DNA from 2 places in the Cytobacillus sp. BC1816 genome. Region 1 is predicted to be linked to the other one. Evidence: riboswitches for the same ligand, from Rfam matches in the RefSeq annotation. Region 1 holds a riboswitch; the other holds the start of a gene.
The links. Region 1 has a riboswitch for cyclic di-GMP ahead of ACR42H_RS24220 (EAL domain-containing protein). Riboswitches for the same ligand answer to the same signal wherever they lie in the genome.
Positions count from the first base shown of each region.

Region 2: another riboswitch for cyclic di-GMP. It lies ahead of ACR42H_RS05600 (anti-repressor SinI family protein); the one in region 1 lies ahead of ACR42H_RS24220 (EAL domain-containing protein).

Region 1 is NZ_CP195611.1:4,763,939-4,771,157, reverse strand. It holds gene ACR42H_RS24240 (DegV family protein) at 1-494, shown strand, start outside; gene ACR42H_RS24235 (DEAD/DEAH box helicase) at 719-2,188, shown strand; partial or broken gene ACR42H_RS24230 (ComF family protein) at 2,214-2,327, shown strand; gene ACR42H_RS24225 (ComF family protein) at 2,418-2,882, shown strand; cyclic di-GMP riboswitch class I at 2,957-3,043, shown strand; gene ACR42H_RS24220 (EAL domain-containing protein) at 3,093-5,678, shown strand; gene ACR42H_RS24215 (TIGR03826 family flagellar region protein) at 5,749-6,180, shown strand; gene flgM (flagellar biosynthesis anti-sigma factor FlgM) at 6,324-6,590, shown strand; gene ACR42H_RS24205 (flagellar protein FlgN) at 6,606-7,085, shown strand; gene flgK (flagellar hook-associated protein FlgK) at 7,104-7,219, shown strand, end outside.
Region 2 is NZ_CP195611.1:1,048,765-1,055,983, forward strand. It holds gene tapA (amyloid fiber anchoring/assembly protein TapA) at 1-186, shown strand, start outside; gene sipW (signal peptidase I SipW) at 188-766, shown strand; gene ACR42H_RS05585 (CalY family protein) at 852-1,445, shown strand; gene ACR42H_RS05590 (LPXTG cell wall anchor domain-containing protein) at 1,517-2,227, shown strand; gene ACR42H_RS05595 (hypothetical protein) at 2,604-2,870, shown strand; cyclic di-GMP riboswitch class I at 3,037-3,125, shown strand; gene ACR42H_RS05600 (anti-repressor SinI family protein) at 3,156-3,302, shown strand; gene ACR42H_RS05605 (helix-turn-helix domain-containing protein) at 3,628-3,951, opposite strand; gene mnmH (tRNA 2-selenouridine(34) synthase MnmH) at 4,132-5,190, opposite strand; gene ACR42H_RS05615 (FAD-dependent oxidoreductase) at 5,418-6,725, shown strand; gene ACR42H_RS05620 (class I SAM-dependent methyltransferase) at 6,730-7,219, shown strand, end outside.

The DNA of each region.
Region 1 (7,219 bases):
AAATCAGCTGTATGGTGCAGGGGTTTTATGTGATTGAAGCCGCTGAACTGGCTGCTGCCGGTAAGAATCCACAGGAAATCGTTGAGCGCCTTCAGGAGATGAAGAAGAGCATTCGGGCTTATTTCATGGTGGATGATTTATCGCATCTTCAGCGCGGGGGACGTTTATCCAGTGCACAGGCACTTATTGGAAGCCTGCTGCAGGTGAAGCCGCTGCTCCATTTTGAGGATAAGAAAATTGTTCCGTTTGAAAAGATTCGCACGCGCAAAAAAGCGATGAAGCGGATGGTCGATCTTTTCTGGGAAGATGTGAAAAGCGGGGAGCCGTACCAGGCGGTTATTATTCATGCCAATCGTGAAGAAGAAGCGCGCGAGTGGAAGGCTGAGCTTGAAGCGGAATATCCGAATGTTGAGTTTATGATCAGTTACTTTGGGCCGGTCATTGGAACCCATCTAGGTGAAGGTGCTATGGGATTTGGCTGGGTGAAGAAGTAAGTTGTGTTTTGGTGCGCCATTCTTGGGATGGCGCAGATTTTTTTGGAAGGGGTGATGCGAATGTAGGGATTTTGCAAATAGTATCAGGGATCTTGCAAAAAGAAGGTTTGATTCTGCAAATAACTGGTCCAAATCTGCAAAAAAATTCGTGAATTTGCAAATAAAACCGCAAAACTTGCAAAGAAATTAGCATTGAGGTGATCCGTTTGAGATTTAATCGAAAAATGACCCCATATTTATATGATTTTCCTCCAGAAAGCCTCCCGATATCATCCATTGACACCATTCCAAAGCCGCCATTGAACGAAAACTATTCATATAACAAAGAACTCCTGCAAATCCTCCACGGAAAACAGCTTCTATTCGAAAACCTTCCGTATTCAATTGAAGAAATCCATCAGCACTTTGAAAATGGCTATATTTCTTACCGAAAAGGAATAACTAAGACCAAAATCAAGACAGTTTGTGCCAGGTGCGGCAATAAAGAGCGTTCACTGTTCGCCAGTTTTTCCTGTGCCCGATGCGGTGAGAAAGAATGTACTTACTGCCGGAAATGCATCATGATGGGGCGGGTTAGTGAGTGCACTCCTCTGATTGGATGGTGCGGTCCTGCTTCTGTCCGGGATTTAATGGAGAAACCCTTGGAATGGGCAGGCACCCTATCACCCGGACAGCAGGTTGCCTCCGACCAGGTAAAGCAGGCTGTAATCGAAAATAAGGAACTCCTAGTCTGGGCTGTCTGCGGAGCAGGAAAAACAGAAGTTCTATTTGAAGGAATCAATGCAGCACTCGCCTTTGGTAAAAGAGTGTGCATTGCCACCCCGAGAACAGACGTTGTACTGGAGCTTGGTCCGCGGTTTAAAGCAGTCTTCCCCGGTATTCAGGTGGCTGTCCTCTACGGCGGCAGTGAAGACCGCCATATCCAAGCTCCCTTAACTATCGCAACCACGCATCAGCTCCTCCGCTTTTACAAAGCATTTGACACCGTAATCCTTGATGAAGTGGATGCCTTTCCTTATACGGCAGACGAAAGCCTTCAGTATGCTGTCCGCCAGTCCCGCAAAGAAACCTCCTCTATGATCTATTTAACTGCAACCCCCAGTCAAAAATGGCAAAATGAATGCCACAGTGGAAAAAGGAATTTTGTCACTATCCCGGCTAGATATCATCGTCATCCATTGCCTGTACCGTCTTTCAAGTGGTGCGGAAATTGGGAGAAATCACTAAAAAATGACAAACTCCCGTCAGCAGTTAGCCATTGGATCAAAAAGAGGCTCGATAACCAGAAGCAGTGCCTGCTCTTCATTCCGAAAATCGATAAATTGGAAAAAGTCCTCACCATCCTTCGTAAAACTTATCCTAAAATCCAAGTTGTCCACGCGGAAGACCCCGATCGAAAAGATAAAGTCCAAATGATGCGCAATAAAGAGATCACGATGCTCATAACAACGACCATTCTGGAAAGAGGAGTTACCTTCCCTAATATTGATGTTGCAGTACTCGGAGCAGAAGACCGCATCTTCACGGAAAGCGCCCTTGTTCAAATCGCCGGCCGGGTCGGCAGAAGCGCTCAATTTCCAAGCGGTGATATTACCTTTTTCCACTACGGCAAAACCGAAAGCATGGTCAAGGCTCAAAAACAAATCATCAAAATGAACTCTGAGGCCAAAAAGAAAGGACTGATCGATTATTAATTGCTTAATTTGTCATGGAGAAATCATGTCAGCAGTCAGCTGGACAACTCTCTGGTCGCGGCCAAAAGAGAATCATTTATGCCAGACCTGCATCGATAAACTTCCATTTATCAAAGGCGATACTTGCAGTAAATGCAGCCGGCCCTTCAGCATCCAAGATCCTCAATTTAGAAAAGCCGATCTATGTACAGATTGTCTAAGGTGGAATCAGAATCCAGGGTGGTCAGGGATGTTTGAGAAAAATATTTCTATCTTTATGTACGATGACTTCATGAAAGAAACAATAGCCCGATATAAGTTTCGTGGTGATTATATTTTTGCGAAGGCTTTCTCCCCTTTTATGAGGAAAAAGCTGAAAACCGTGGAATTCGACTATCTCGTTCCAATACCTCTCAGTCCTCAAAGGCTTTATGAACGAGGCTTTAATCAGTCTGGTGCACTCATCCATGAGACAGGCTTTACCGTGACGGAACTGCTGCAGCGAATTCACTCAGAAAAGCAATCCAAGAAATCCCGGTTTGACCGAATCCATCTTAATCAGGTTTTTCAGCAGCTAAATCTCAATATCGAAAATAGAAAGATCATCGTGATTGATGATATTTATACAACCGGCTCGACCCTATATCATGCAGCGAAAGTTCTGAAAGAAGGGGGTGCTGCATCAGTATCATCGGTCACATTGGCAAGAGGCTAGCGTTTTGTCAAATTTTACAAAGTTATATTTTTGAAATAGATAGTTATTAGGAAAATAATCCTATGTTAAAATATTCTAACCCAGGGCAAATTTTACGAAAGTAAAAGACGCAAAGCTGCGGGCCTAAAGCAGGTTTCTGCCATGGCAGCCGGGCTGCACAGAAGAAGAACTATTTTCGTTTGCCTTTTTTATTGGAAAGGATGTTTTGAAGTGGACGAAATAAACTCACAGGATGGTGAAAACACCACTAAAGATATGGCTGAATATAGCAGTCAGCAAATGGAATTTACTAAAATAAGAAACAATCTGAACCAGGCTCAGAAGATCGCAAATATTGGAAGCCTGGAGTACGATGTTGAAAACGATAAAGGTTTTTGGTCTGATCAGCTGTTTCGGATTTTTGGCCTAAAACCTCAAAATGGCTTTTTTCCAGACTTCAGAATGTATTTAAGTTATCTTCATCCAGACGACCGTCCGGCTTTTGAAGATCGGTTTCAAAAGCTGCTAAACGAAAAGAATAGTGTGGATTTGATATGCCGGATAATCAGGCAGGATGGAGAGGAACGGTATATTCATCATCGTGCGGACTATTTTTCTGAAGAAAGCGGATCACCGAAAATCATTGCAACGATTCAGGATATAACTGAAAAAAGGCGCATGGAAGAAAAGCTCTATGAAAATGAGCGAAAAATAGGACAAATCTATGAAAATCTTGATGTGGGCATTTATTCCGCAGATTTAATAGAAAGAAAGGTAATTCACTTCTCCAGGGGAGTGGAAGGCATTTTCGGGTACACAGCAAGCGAGCTAATTGACAACTTTGATTTATGGGACGAAGTGATCCATCCCGATGACCTGCGAAGTCTGGAAGCCAACCGGGTAAATCTTATACATGGGAAGAGCATTCGCTGCCAATACCGTATTTTCCATAAATCCGGTGAGCTTAGATGGGTGAATGATCATAGTATCCCCTATTTAGATGAAAGAGGTGAACTTATCCGCGTTGATGGATTTGTAACAGACATTACAGAACAAAAATGGCTTGAAAAGAGAATGAGGCGTATGGCATTTTATGATCATTTGACCGATCTGCCGAACCGCCGGTACTTTGATCAGAAACTCCAAACCCTTATTGAAAACGATGAACACCAGAGATTTGCCATCCTGTTTTTTGACTTGCAGCGCTTAAAACAGATTAATGATACATTTGGACACTCATCAGGAGATGAACTTCTTAGGCTTGTTTCACAAAGAATGAAGGAGAAGCTAAATCCAGTCTGTTTTTCTGCAAGAATTTCCGGTGATCAATTTGCAGTTATTATGGAATATATCCAGGAAAAGGAGGATCCTGCACAATTAGCAGATTCAATTAATGAAATTTTCTCTGAACCATTCCACATCGACAGCTTTGAGCTTAATATTACCCCGTCTATAGGCATTAGTTTATATCCGGATAATGGGAGCACAGCTGATGAATTGGTCAGAAATACGGAATCTTCCCTGTATCACGCCAAGCAGAAAGGGAATAATAGATTCCAGGTTTACCATTCTTCCATGGACATTGAATCTTATAAGCTTTTTACCCTTGAACAGGATATGAGAAAAGCCATTCAAAATGATGAGTTTTTTCTTGAATACCAGCCAAGAGTGGATACGAAGAACGGCAAAATAGTAAGTGCCGAAGCTTTATTAAGGTGGAATCATCCGGAATGGGGCAGAGTTTCGCCGCTGGAGTTTATACCAGTGGCAGAGGAAACTGGTTTAATCATAAATATAGGTGAATACGTGATAAGGAAAGTATGCAGCCAGATTTATTCCTGGAAGGAACGAGGTTTATCGATTGTTCCGATATCTGTAAACATCTCTCCGCTGAGCTTCTTGAAAAGCTGTCTTGTTTCCACGATAAAAAAGGCATTAGATGAGAATCACCTTGATGCATCATTCATTGAAATCGAATTGACGGAATCTTCCCTAATCAGCTATTCCGAAAATGTGATTGCAGTGCTTAAAGAGTTGGGAGAAATGGGCGTGAAAATTGCGCTGGATGACTTTGGGACCGGGTATTCCTCCATCACACAGCTAAAGAATTATAAATTTGATGTTTTAAAGATTGATAAAACGTTTATCCAGGCAATGGATAAAAACGCGGAAGATGCAATCATTACAGCCAATCTGATTCAGCTTGCCCATGGGCTGAATATGAAGGTGGTAGCAGAAGGTGTAGAGACCTTTGAACAGTTCTATTCTTTAAGGAAGAATGATTGTGACCAAATACAGGGGTATCTTTTCAGTAAGCCAATTCCGCCTCCGGCCTTTGAGCAGAAACTGTTAATTGGCACCCTGAAGCCGCAAAATATCAAGGAAGACAATGTATTTAAAGGTTTGCGCAAGTATGTTCGAGTCGAATTTCCCTATCCGCTGGAGGCAGAAATGACCATCTTAGAGCTTAACAGCAAGCCTGTCAAAATGGGCAGCGCGAAAATCCTGATTGAAGATATGAGTGCAGGCGGAGTAAAATTTGTTTCAAAGATGAAACTCCCTGTGAGGAAGGATATCATTCTATTAATTGAAACCAAGCTTTTTGGAGAGGTTCTCTCCTTTACCGGAACGATTGTCCGGAAAGACGAAATATCAGATGCTCTGACTAATTATGGATTTCAATTTATTATCGAAGAGGGACCGAGAGCTGAACTAGCGGGGATGCTTGATACTCTGCAGGTACAGCTAGAGCAAAGCCCTTCCGTTCCAGAATCCCGATTCATAGAAACAGCCAGCAGCCATCTGTACTTCGAATAATATTTTTCTATAATTATCTTATTCTTCGAGCTATAATAATTTCATCACAAACTGAGAGAGGAAGAATCATATGGCTGAGTTATCAAACTGCCCGAAATGTGATGCCATTTTTGTCCAAAATCAATTCCGCGATGTCTGTCAGGACTGCTGGAAGGAAGAAGAAAAGGCTTACGAGACGGTTTACCAGTTTATCCGGAAGAGGGAAAACAGGACAGCGAAGATGATGGAGGTTGTTGAGGCGACCGAAGTCGAGGAAGAACTCATCATAAAGTTTATTAAGACCGGCCGTTTGAAGTTAGCTCAATTTCCAAATTTGGGATATCCCTGCGAGAAATGCGGGACAAGCATCCGGGAAGGCAAGCTATGCAGCAGCTGTGCGGGGAATCTGAGGAAAGATCTTCAGCAGTTTACCGCTGAGGAAGAACGAAGAAAAGAAGCAGTCCAAAGAGAAAAACACGGCACTTATTTTGCCGTCAATGAAAAAATCAATAGGCGTTTATAAGCTATGTGACTCATTCACATAGCTTTTTCTATAGGCTTATGGATGTATTTTTTGCCAAACTTAAATTAACATTTAAACATACCGGCATATTAGCCGATAATATACTTAGGTTAAATCGACCGGAAAGAAAGTGAGGGGTACACATGAAAATCAATAATTTTGGTCCTTCAGGCGTGAACCCATACAAACGCCAAATGAATAAGCTTGAAAATGCAGGAAAACCAGCCAGAACGGCATCAGATAAAATTGAAATCAGCTCCACTGCAAAGGAAATGCAGCAGGTATCACAGCTAAGCGAAAATCGTAAAGCCAAAGTAGAAGAGCTTAAAATTCAGGTAGAGAACGGCACCTATAAAATCAATCCAAAAGAAGTTGCGAAAAGCATTGCTAATTTTTATACGAAAAAATAATGAGGAGGGGATGGCATGTCAGCCGAAGTGCTTACGGCAACGATGGAAAAACTGCTAAAGCTTCATAAAAGCCTATATGAACTCGCAGTTAAAAAGACAGACATTATTAAGAACGGTGACATGGACGCCCTGAATCAGATGCTGAAGGATGAGCAGGCTCATATTGCGGCTATCGGCCGATTGGAAAACGAGCGGGAAAAGGCAGCAAATTCGATCGCGCCTATGCTGGTAAGCCCTACAGTATCGGATTGTTTAAATATCCTCACGCAACCTGACCGCCTCAAGCTGGAGGCCATCACGAAGGAGCTTGCGGAGCTGGTATATGAATTGAAAGAGCAGAATTTCCTAAACCAGCAGCTTGTTCATCATTCCCTTCAGTTTGTAAATGTATCTATGAGTCTTTTAAGGCCGCAGCCTGAAACAATGAACTACGGCCCGCCTGCCAAAAAGACTTCAGAAAAAATAAATCCAGGAATTTTCAACTCGAAAGTGTAGCAGAACGGAGGAACAAACATGCGTTCAACTTTCATGGGACTTGAAACAGCCCGCCGCGGCATGTTCACCCAGCAAAGTGCTTTATATACAACCGGACATAATATTTCAAATGCGAATACGCCGGGATACACCAG
Region 2 (7,219 bases), 1.6 Mb from region 1:
CCTCAAGAGAATCCAGAGCAAAAGCCAGCAGAAGAACCGAAAGAAGAGGAGAAAGTAGAACAGTCTAAAGTTGAAGAAAAGCCACAAGAGAAACCAATAGAAGAAACAAAGCCGGAAGATAGCAAGGTTAAGGCTTCGGAAGCTCCGGTTAATTCTGAAAAAAGCACAGACGAGGCAGGTGAATAGCTTGAAAAAAGCATTGAAAGTTATAAGCAACATTATAACTGCGGTTCTATTCATTAATTTAATTTTGATGGCCATCCTAGTGGTCTCCTCCAAAGCATCAGGAGGAGAACCGCAGGCCTTTGGATATCAGCTGAAGACAGTGTTATCAGGCTCTATGGAGCCTGCCTTCCAAACTGGTTCTGTTATTGCAGTAAAGCCGCTTAGCTCGGAAGAAAGCAAGTCTCTTAAGAAAGATGATGTCATTACATTTCAGGCAAGCGAAGAAAAATTAATTACTCACCGAATAATCGGTGTCAGCAGCAGCGGAGATCATGTCCTGTATGAAACAAAGGGAGATAACAACAAGACTGCAGACATGGAACCTGTGCTATCTGAGAATGTAAGAGCTATTTATACCGGCTTCACTATTCCTTATGTGGGATATTTTATAGATTTTGCTCAATCGAAAGAGGGAAGTGCGATTTTGCTTATTGGCCCGGGATTATTACTCCTAGGATATGCAGCATTCAGCATCTTCCAGGCTATTAGAGAAATTGACCCTAAAAGCAGTAAAACGGATTCAGAAGAAAAAACAGCTTAACTTGGTTGCACTCCCTGTAGTTATGCAGGGGTCAATATATAAAATTATACATACCCAAAAAGGGGTAAGAGGAGGAAGCTTTATTATGAATCTTAAGAAAAAGTTAGGTATGGGAATTGCATCAGCCGCATTAGGAATTTCATTAGTTGGTGGGGGAACATTTGCATACTTTAGTGACAGTGCAGAAGCTACTGCTAAATTTGCAGCTGGAACATTGGATTTAAGTGTAAATCCAACAACCATTATTGATGTGAATAATATTAAACCTGGAGATACTATGCTCCGTTCATTCCAACTAGTTAATGGTGGCAGCTTGGATATAGCTACAATTGATTTAATGACTGATTATAAAGTTAATGACGCAAATGGAAATAATGGGGATGATCTTGGGAAACATATTCGTGTTAATTTCTTAATTAATGCTGATAAATTAGACGCGCCAATCTGGTCAACTACACTTTATGATCTGAAAAATGCAAGCCCTGATGTTATTGCTGGAAACTTCTGGAGTGGTTGGTTTGCAGAAAATGGAGGAAATTTAGCAGCAGGTACTTCTGATACTCTTTATGTACAATATGAGTTTGTAGAAAACAATGCTGATCAAAACGAATTCCAAGGGGATTCTTTAGAACTGAAATGGACATTTGATGGTAAGCAAGGCGCTGGTGTTGCAAGATAATAGGTTTTCAAACCAAAGGGTGGGAAGTAGTTTCCCGCCTTTTGTTAAATATATCGTTGTGAGGGAATGCCATGAAAGTTAAAAGTTTGCTGGCAAAACCTGTAAAATTTATTATATATATTTTTCTTTTCTTAATGGTTTTTGGAAACGAAACTGCAATAGCAGTAGATAAGGAAATTGATATTAATACGAACTTAGAAGACTCAAATAGATATCTATTTAAAGTAGAAAATTTAAAACCAGGGGACTGGATGCCCCGAAATATAACCATAAAAAATGATGGTAAACAGGATTTTAAATATACTTCTAACATTGGAAAATCGAAGTCTATTAAAAGACTTTTTGAGGAATTAGAGCTTGAGGTTAAGAAAGATACAAAGATGCTTTACGAAGGAAAACTTAAAGATTTTAAAGGTTTCACTCCCAGAGAATTAGCGAAGGGAACAGATGAAACCCTATTTTTCCAAGTAACAATGCCAGAGCATTTGGGGAATGAATTTCAAAACTCATCCGCAGAGGTTGAAATCATTTTTCTTGCCGAGGCAACAGGTGACACTGAAACTGACAATGAGACTCCCGGCTCAGGTGATAATAATGATTCTGGAGGGGGAACTATTAATTCGCCACCATCCACTGATGCAACTGTAATCCCAGAGAAAGTTAACAAGCTCCCCAATACCGCAACAAATAATTATAATTTATTACTAATCGGTGCACTATTTTTAGGTGCCGGAAGCGTTATTTTGTTATGGCGTTATAGAAGGATGCGGAGTGAACATTAGATTAAGGCCTGAGGAACTGATTCTATAAGGCCTTAATTTTTATTCGCGTTTAGAACTTATCTAAGCAGTTAATGAATATAATCAAAAAGCTACTCCTTAAGCGGGGAACTTAAGAAAAAAATTCTGCCAATTTTCTATATACTATAGAACCCCTATAATTATTTCTTTCTAATAAAGCTGTTCTTTCAGGCTTTTTAATCCTGCTTTCAAGTTCGATTAAGTTTCCGCCAGAAACTAAAGTAAAGGTATTGGCAAAAGGTGCAGCTTATCTTTATTCATTAATATTAGTACTTCATGTTTTATGGATTTATGAAGCTCTATCTTTGAGAACCGATTGAGTAAATATACTATTCTTAGTCAAATGAGGAGGCTGTAAATGTACCGAAAGAACTGCCATAAATGCCACAAACCTTCATATAGCAGCAGTGAATCGGATGGCTGGCTATGCCCGATTTGCGGAACTGATTTAACGAATGAAATCTTTCAGGATGCTATGACCCTTGAACCAGTCCACACGGCCTTTTATAAAAGCAAAACTCCGCACACCTATTCAATAATACAAATCAGCAAAAACTACAGAAAAAGAATCGGACTTTCCTACTACTCAAAAAAGAATTCGACCATTAACAACAACTTCCTTTAAAAGGTGAGGGTAATGGTAATCTAAAACAACTACAGTATTTAGGGCTTTGTCGAAAATAAAAAAATTTAATATTAAAATAATTAACAATGAATACAAAATCTGACAACGTTAGCAATACGCCCATAGTAGAATACATCTATGGAAAATATTTCTTTGAGCCGATAGGCGCAGAAAAAGGCAAACTCATTGAAAGATGAGGACGCAAAGTCACGGGTCTAAGGTATTGAAAAATACTAAGATGGCTGGGTTGCCTGGAATACGATATGTATCCTGGGGGGAAGAATTTTGACAGAGGAAAATGTAAAGGTCGAAGGAATTGATTTGGAGTGGCTGCAGTTAATTATGGAAGCAAAGAACTTAGGCCTGCAAAAGGAAGAAATTAGAGAGTTTTTACATAATAACAAAGCCAAAGAGCTTCTGATCGAAGCTTAATATTTGGTATGGCTAAGTATTTCTGTTAGAGGTATCTCTATATACGGAAATGCTTTTTATTTTGGCTGTTTTCGTAAAGTTTGTTGCTTTTTAATAACTTGATTAAATTTACTGAGTTGATTGGAGCGGAGGGGACTTGACTCCTGGGGGAGGAGAGGGAGCGGGAGACCCCGCAGGCAAAGCCGAGGAGGCTCCTGTTCCTCCTCGCGGAAAGCAAGTTCCGGTAGCGGAATCAACGGGCAGAATAATAAGCAAAAACAACACCTATGAGAAAAGATCCTTATTTTCCAAAAAAAATAAGCCTGTACATTCAGGCTCATTGCGTCTATGATTTTTGTCCGCTTCTCCACTTATTAAAATCCAAAAACTCCCGAAACTGCTCCTTCGAAACCCCAGACTCCATAGCTTCCTTCACGATCTTCATCCATTCACTGTCAAGCTCGTCCTTATTGATTTGCTCGTTGATTAGATGGTCCAAAGGAACATTCAACACACCCGCAATTTTTTCAAGAAATTGAATCGATGGGTTGGTTTGCAGATTGCGCTCAAGCGAACTTAGATACGATTTTGCCACACCGGCCTGGTCCGCAAGCTCGGATAAGGACATTTTCTTTTCCTGGCGAAGTTTTTTTACACGATCACCGATCATCGTATACCACACACCTTATTTTGTATGTAATAGGATTATATCATATATAGAGTTCCATATTAAGAACGATTTGTTCAATATTATTATCATCATACCACAGTGTTAACCGAATTAAATAGTTAGTTATCTATGTTTTATAAAAATATATCTTTTGTCGCTCGCAAAAAGTAATGCTCCGCGTCAGAGGACGGGAGCATTTTGCTTTTCAATAATGTCAATAATTTGTTGTGCAGCTGCTTCCACATCATCCGCATTCACATGGTGGAATTGGCCTTCATATTCATGCTGTTTAAAGGCATAGCGCGGATCGTAATAGTTTTCTAATAAGAGTTTGATAAATAGCTCGTAGTTTTCTGCTTCAACTGATTGATCCAGCTGCTCGCGGATTTCAGTATCTTTCAGACGTTTCTTGATAAACACAAGGCTCTCATCAACTTTCGGCTTGAACCAGTATTCTTTGTGATAAGGTTCAACATAGTCCCGGAGGATACGCTGCACACGGGAATCCATGCTTGCGAACATATCAATGTGAATACCGGTTTTTTTTGTATCAAGCAGCTCGTCCGGCTGAACAACCTTGCCTATTCGTTTGCTTTCAGCTTCCATAATAATAAATGGGGAACCTTTAACCTCTGAAAGGGCTTGATACAATAGTGCATCAAATGTTTTTTGTGTGCTGCCGTCCCCCATGCCAAAAGAGCCGAAGATCGATCCGCGATGTCCTGCCATTTCTTCAAGATCAATAACAGGATATCCTTTTTCGCTTAACACCTTCAGCACATCCGTTTTCCCGACGCCGGTCATTCCGTGCAGAACAACTGCTTTTTCAGGAATTAAGTCTGCTGTGTTTTCAAGTATATATTGACGGTAAGCTCTATAGCCCCCAGTTAAACGAGGGATTGAAATACCGGCATATGTGATAAAAGTAGTGACCGCTTTACTGCGCATGCCGCCGCGCCAGCAGTATATGACAGGCTGGAAGCCATCATCTTTCAGGTCTCTGATTTTTTGCATCATGGACGGAATTTTAGGTGAAACGATTTCCATCGCTCTCCACTTAGCCGCATCAGATCCTTCTTTTTTATATAGTGTTCCGATTTCCACACGTTCTTCATTAGTGAAAAGCGGCACATTGACAGCACCGGGAATGCTGCACTCCTCAAATTCAATTGGAGACCTGACATCGACCGGAATTGCGTTGTCCATTTGGATATATTGTTCGACTGCTATTTCTCTCATTTTATTGCCTCCAAAAAATATTGCTATATATCGCCCTAAAAGGAACGTTAATTGATTTTACTCTCTCTATTATACAGGATTTTGAAAAATATAGGTGCCTCCCACAATCATACTCCTATTTTCAAAAGTTTGTTCTAATAATTTTTTCCAGACATTGTAATATCAGCATATCCATTGGTTTTGTTTTTTAAAAAGGAGGTTAAATAAAAGGCAAAGGTGGTGGAAACATGTCCTTGAATACAGAGGTTGCAATTGTGGGCGGAGGGATTGGAGGCTTGACGCTTGGATTGAAGCTTGCCCAAGCCAATATTGATGTCCTCGTTCTGGAGAAATTGGATGCCCCATCTTCCGTTTATAAAGGCGAACTCCTGCAGCCGAAGAGCCTGAAAATTTTTAAGCGGCTAGATGCTTTGGATGTAATCCGCGAGAATGGCTTTTCATTTTCCCGAATTGCGTTTGTGGAAGGGGAAAAAGAGTTTGCCATGGATTACAGCATTCTGCCGGGGGATTTTGATTACTCCCTCATGATCGAGCATGAAAAGCTGAAAGGAATCCTTCTTAAACGGGCGCTCCAATTTCCAAACTTTCATTATTTGTCAGGGACCCTGGCAAAAGAATATGACAATGGAGAATTAATAGTTAAGCGGAAGGATGTAAAGGAGCAGCTGACAGTGAAGGCTGACTTTTTTATAGGTGCTGAGGGAAGGAATTCCATAACAAGAAAAGTAATGAACAGTAAGATTAAAAAGATTGAGTATAATCATCAATTTTTAACTGTCACGTTCCCCCGGCCTCAATCACTGGAGGAAGGGAAGATCATTTCTAAGGATGAACGGTTCCTTGGCTTATTTCCACTGCCGGATGCGAAAGTACGGTCAGTCTATTTAATTCCTGAGGGCACTTATAAGAAACATCTCCAGAAAGGAATTCACCATTTCCATAAAAACTATTTAGAGCTTTTGCCGGAATTGGAGGGGTATGTGACCAGACTGAAAAACTGGAAGGATATTCAGCTGATGATTCCGACAGCCTTTTATGCAGATAAATATGTGGATGGAAGACTCGCCATTTTGGGGGATGCGGCCCATACGGTCCACCCGATGGCAGGTGAAGGAATGAATATGGCGATTCAGGATGCGGATATACTTGGTGAATTGCTTGCTGAGATGTATACGAGCGGAAGAATTTCGCCGGACAAGCTTAAGTGGTATGAAAAAGTCCGGAAGCCCCGGGCTGAAAATATGATCAGTCTCAGCCATTTATCCGCCATAGCGTATTCCTATTCTAACCGGGTTATTACTGGAATACGCCGTAAAGGCCTGAAGCAGATTGAAAGAGATAAAACCCTGCAATATAAGCAAATGCTGAATGTTTCAGGCCTCGGATATTGGCCAGAGAGCCTGTGGGATCGATTGATTCAGGCAGGTATGCTGCCGGCAAGAAGAACAGAATTATCAGCGGCGGATAAAAGCCATTATTTTTATACAGAAAAAGATGACTATCCCTGGAAGAAGGTTGAACAGTATGATAAATGAATATGTGAGATTACTAAAAGCACGAAATTGGATGAAAAAGAACCAGCCGTTTTTGTACAGCTGGCATGCGTATGTAGGCTTCGAGCTTGACCTTTTTTCCCAGTTCCGCAGCTGGAAAACGGTAAAAGAGGTGGCATCAAGCAGAAATCTTCAGGAGGAGCTGCTTTTAAGGTGGGTGGAGGTGGGGCTTTCGATCCGCCATTTGAAAAAGAAAGGAAAGGATAAAATTAAGACAGCATCTAAATTCAGCCTTCCGTCCACGCCGAAAAACCCCCGATCTACAGGAATCATCCTGAAGGAAATGATGGAATTGCATATCCCGACTCTACTCTCTTATCCAGAACTGCTCCGTTCCAATAAGAAAAACACTTTTGATCATGAAGAGCATGGACCTACCGTAGCGAGAACGTCGTCACTGCTTGAACAGCTTGCACTGCCGCGTCTGATGAAAACTATAAAAAAAAACAAAATGGAAAGGATCATCGACATTGGCT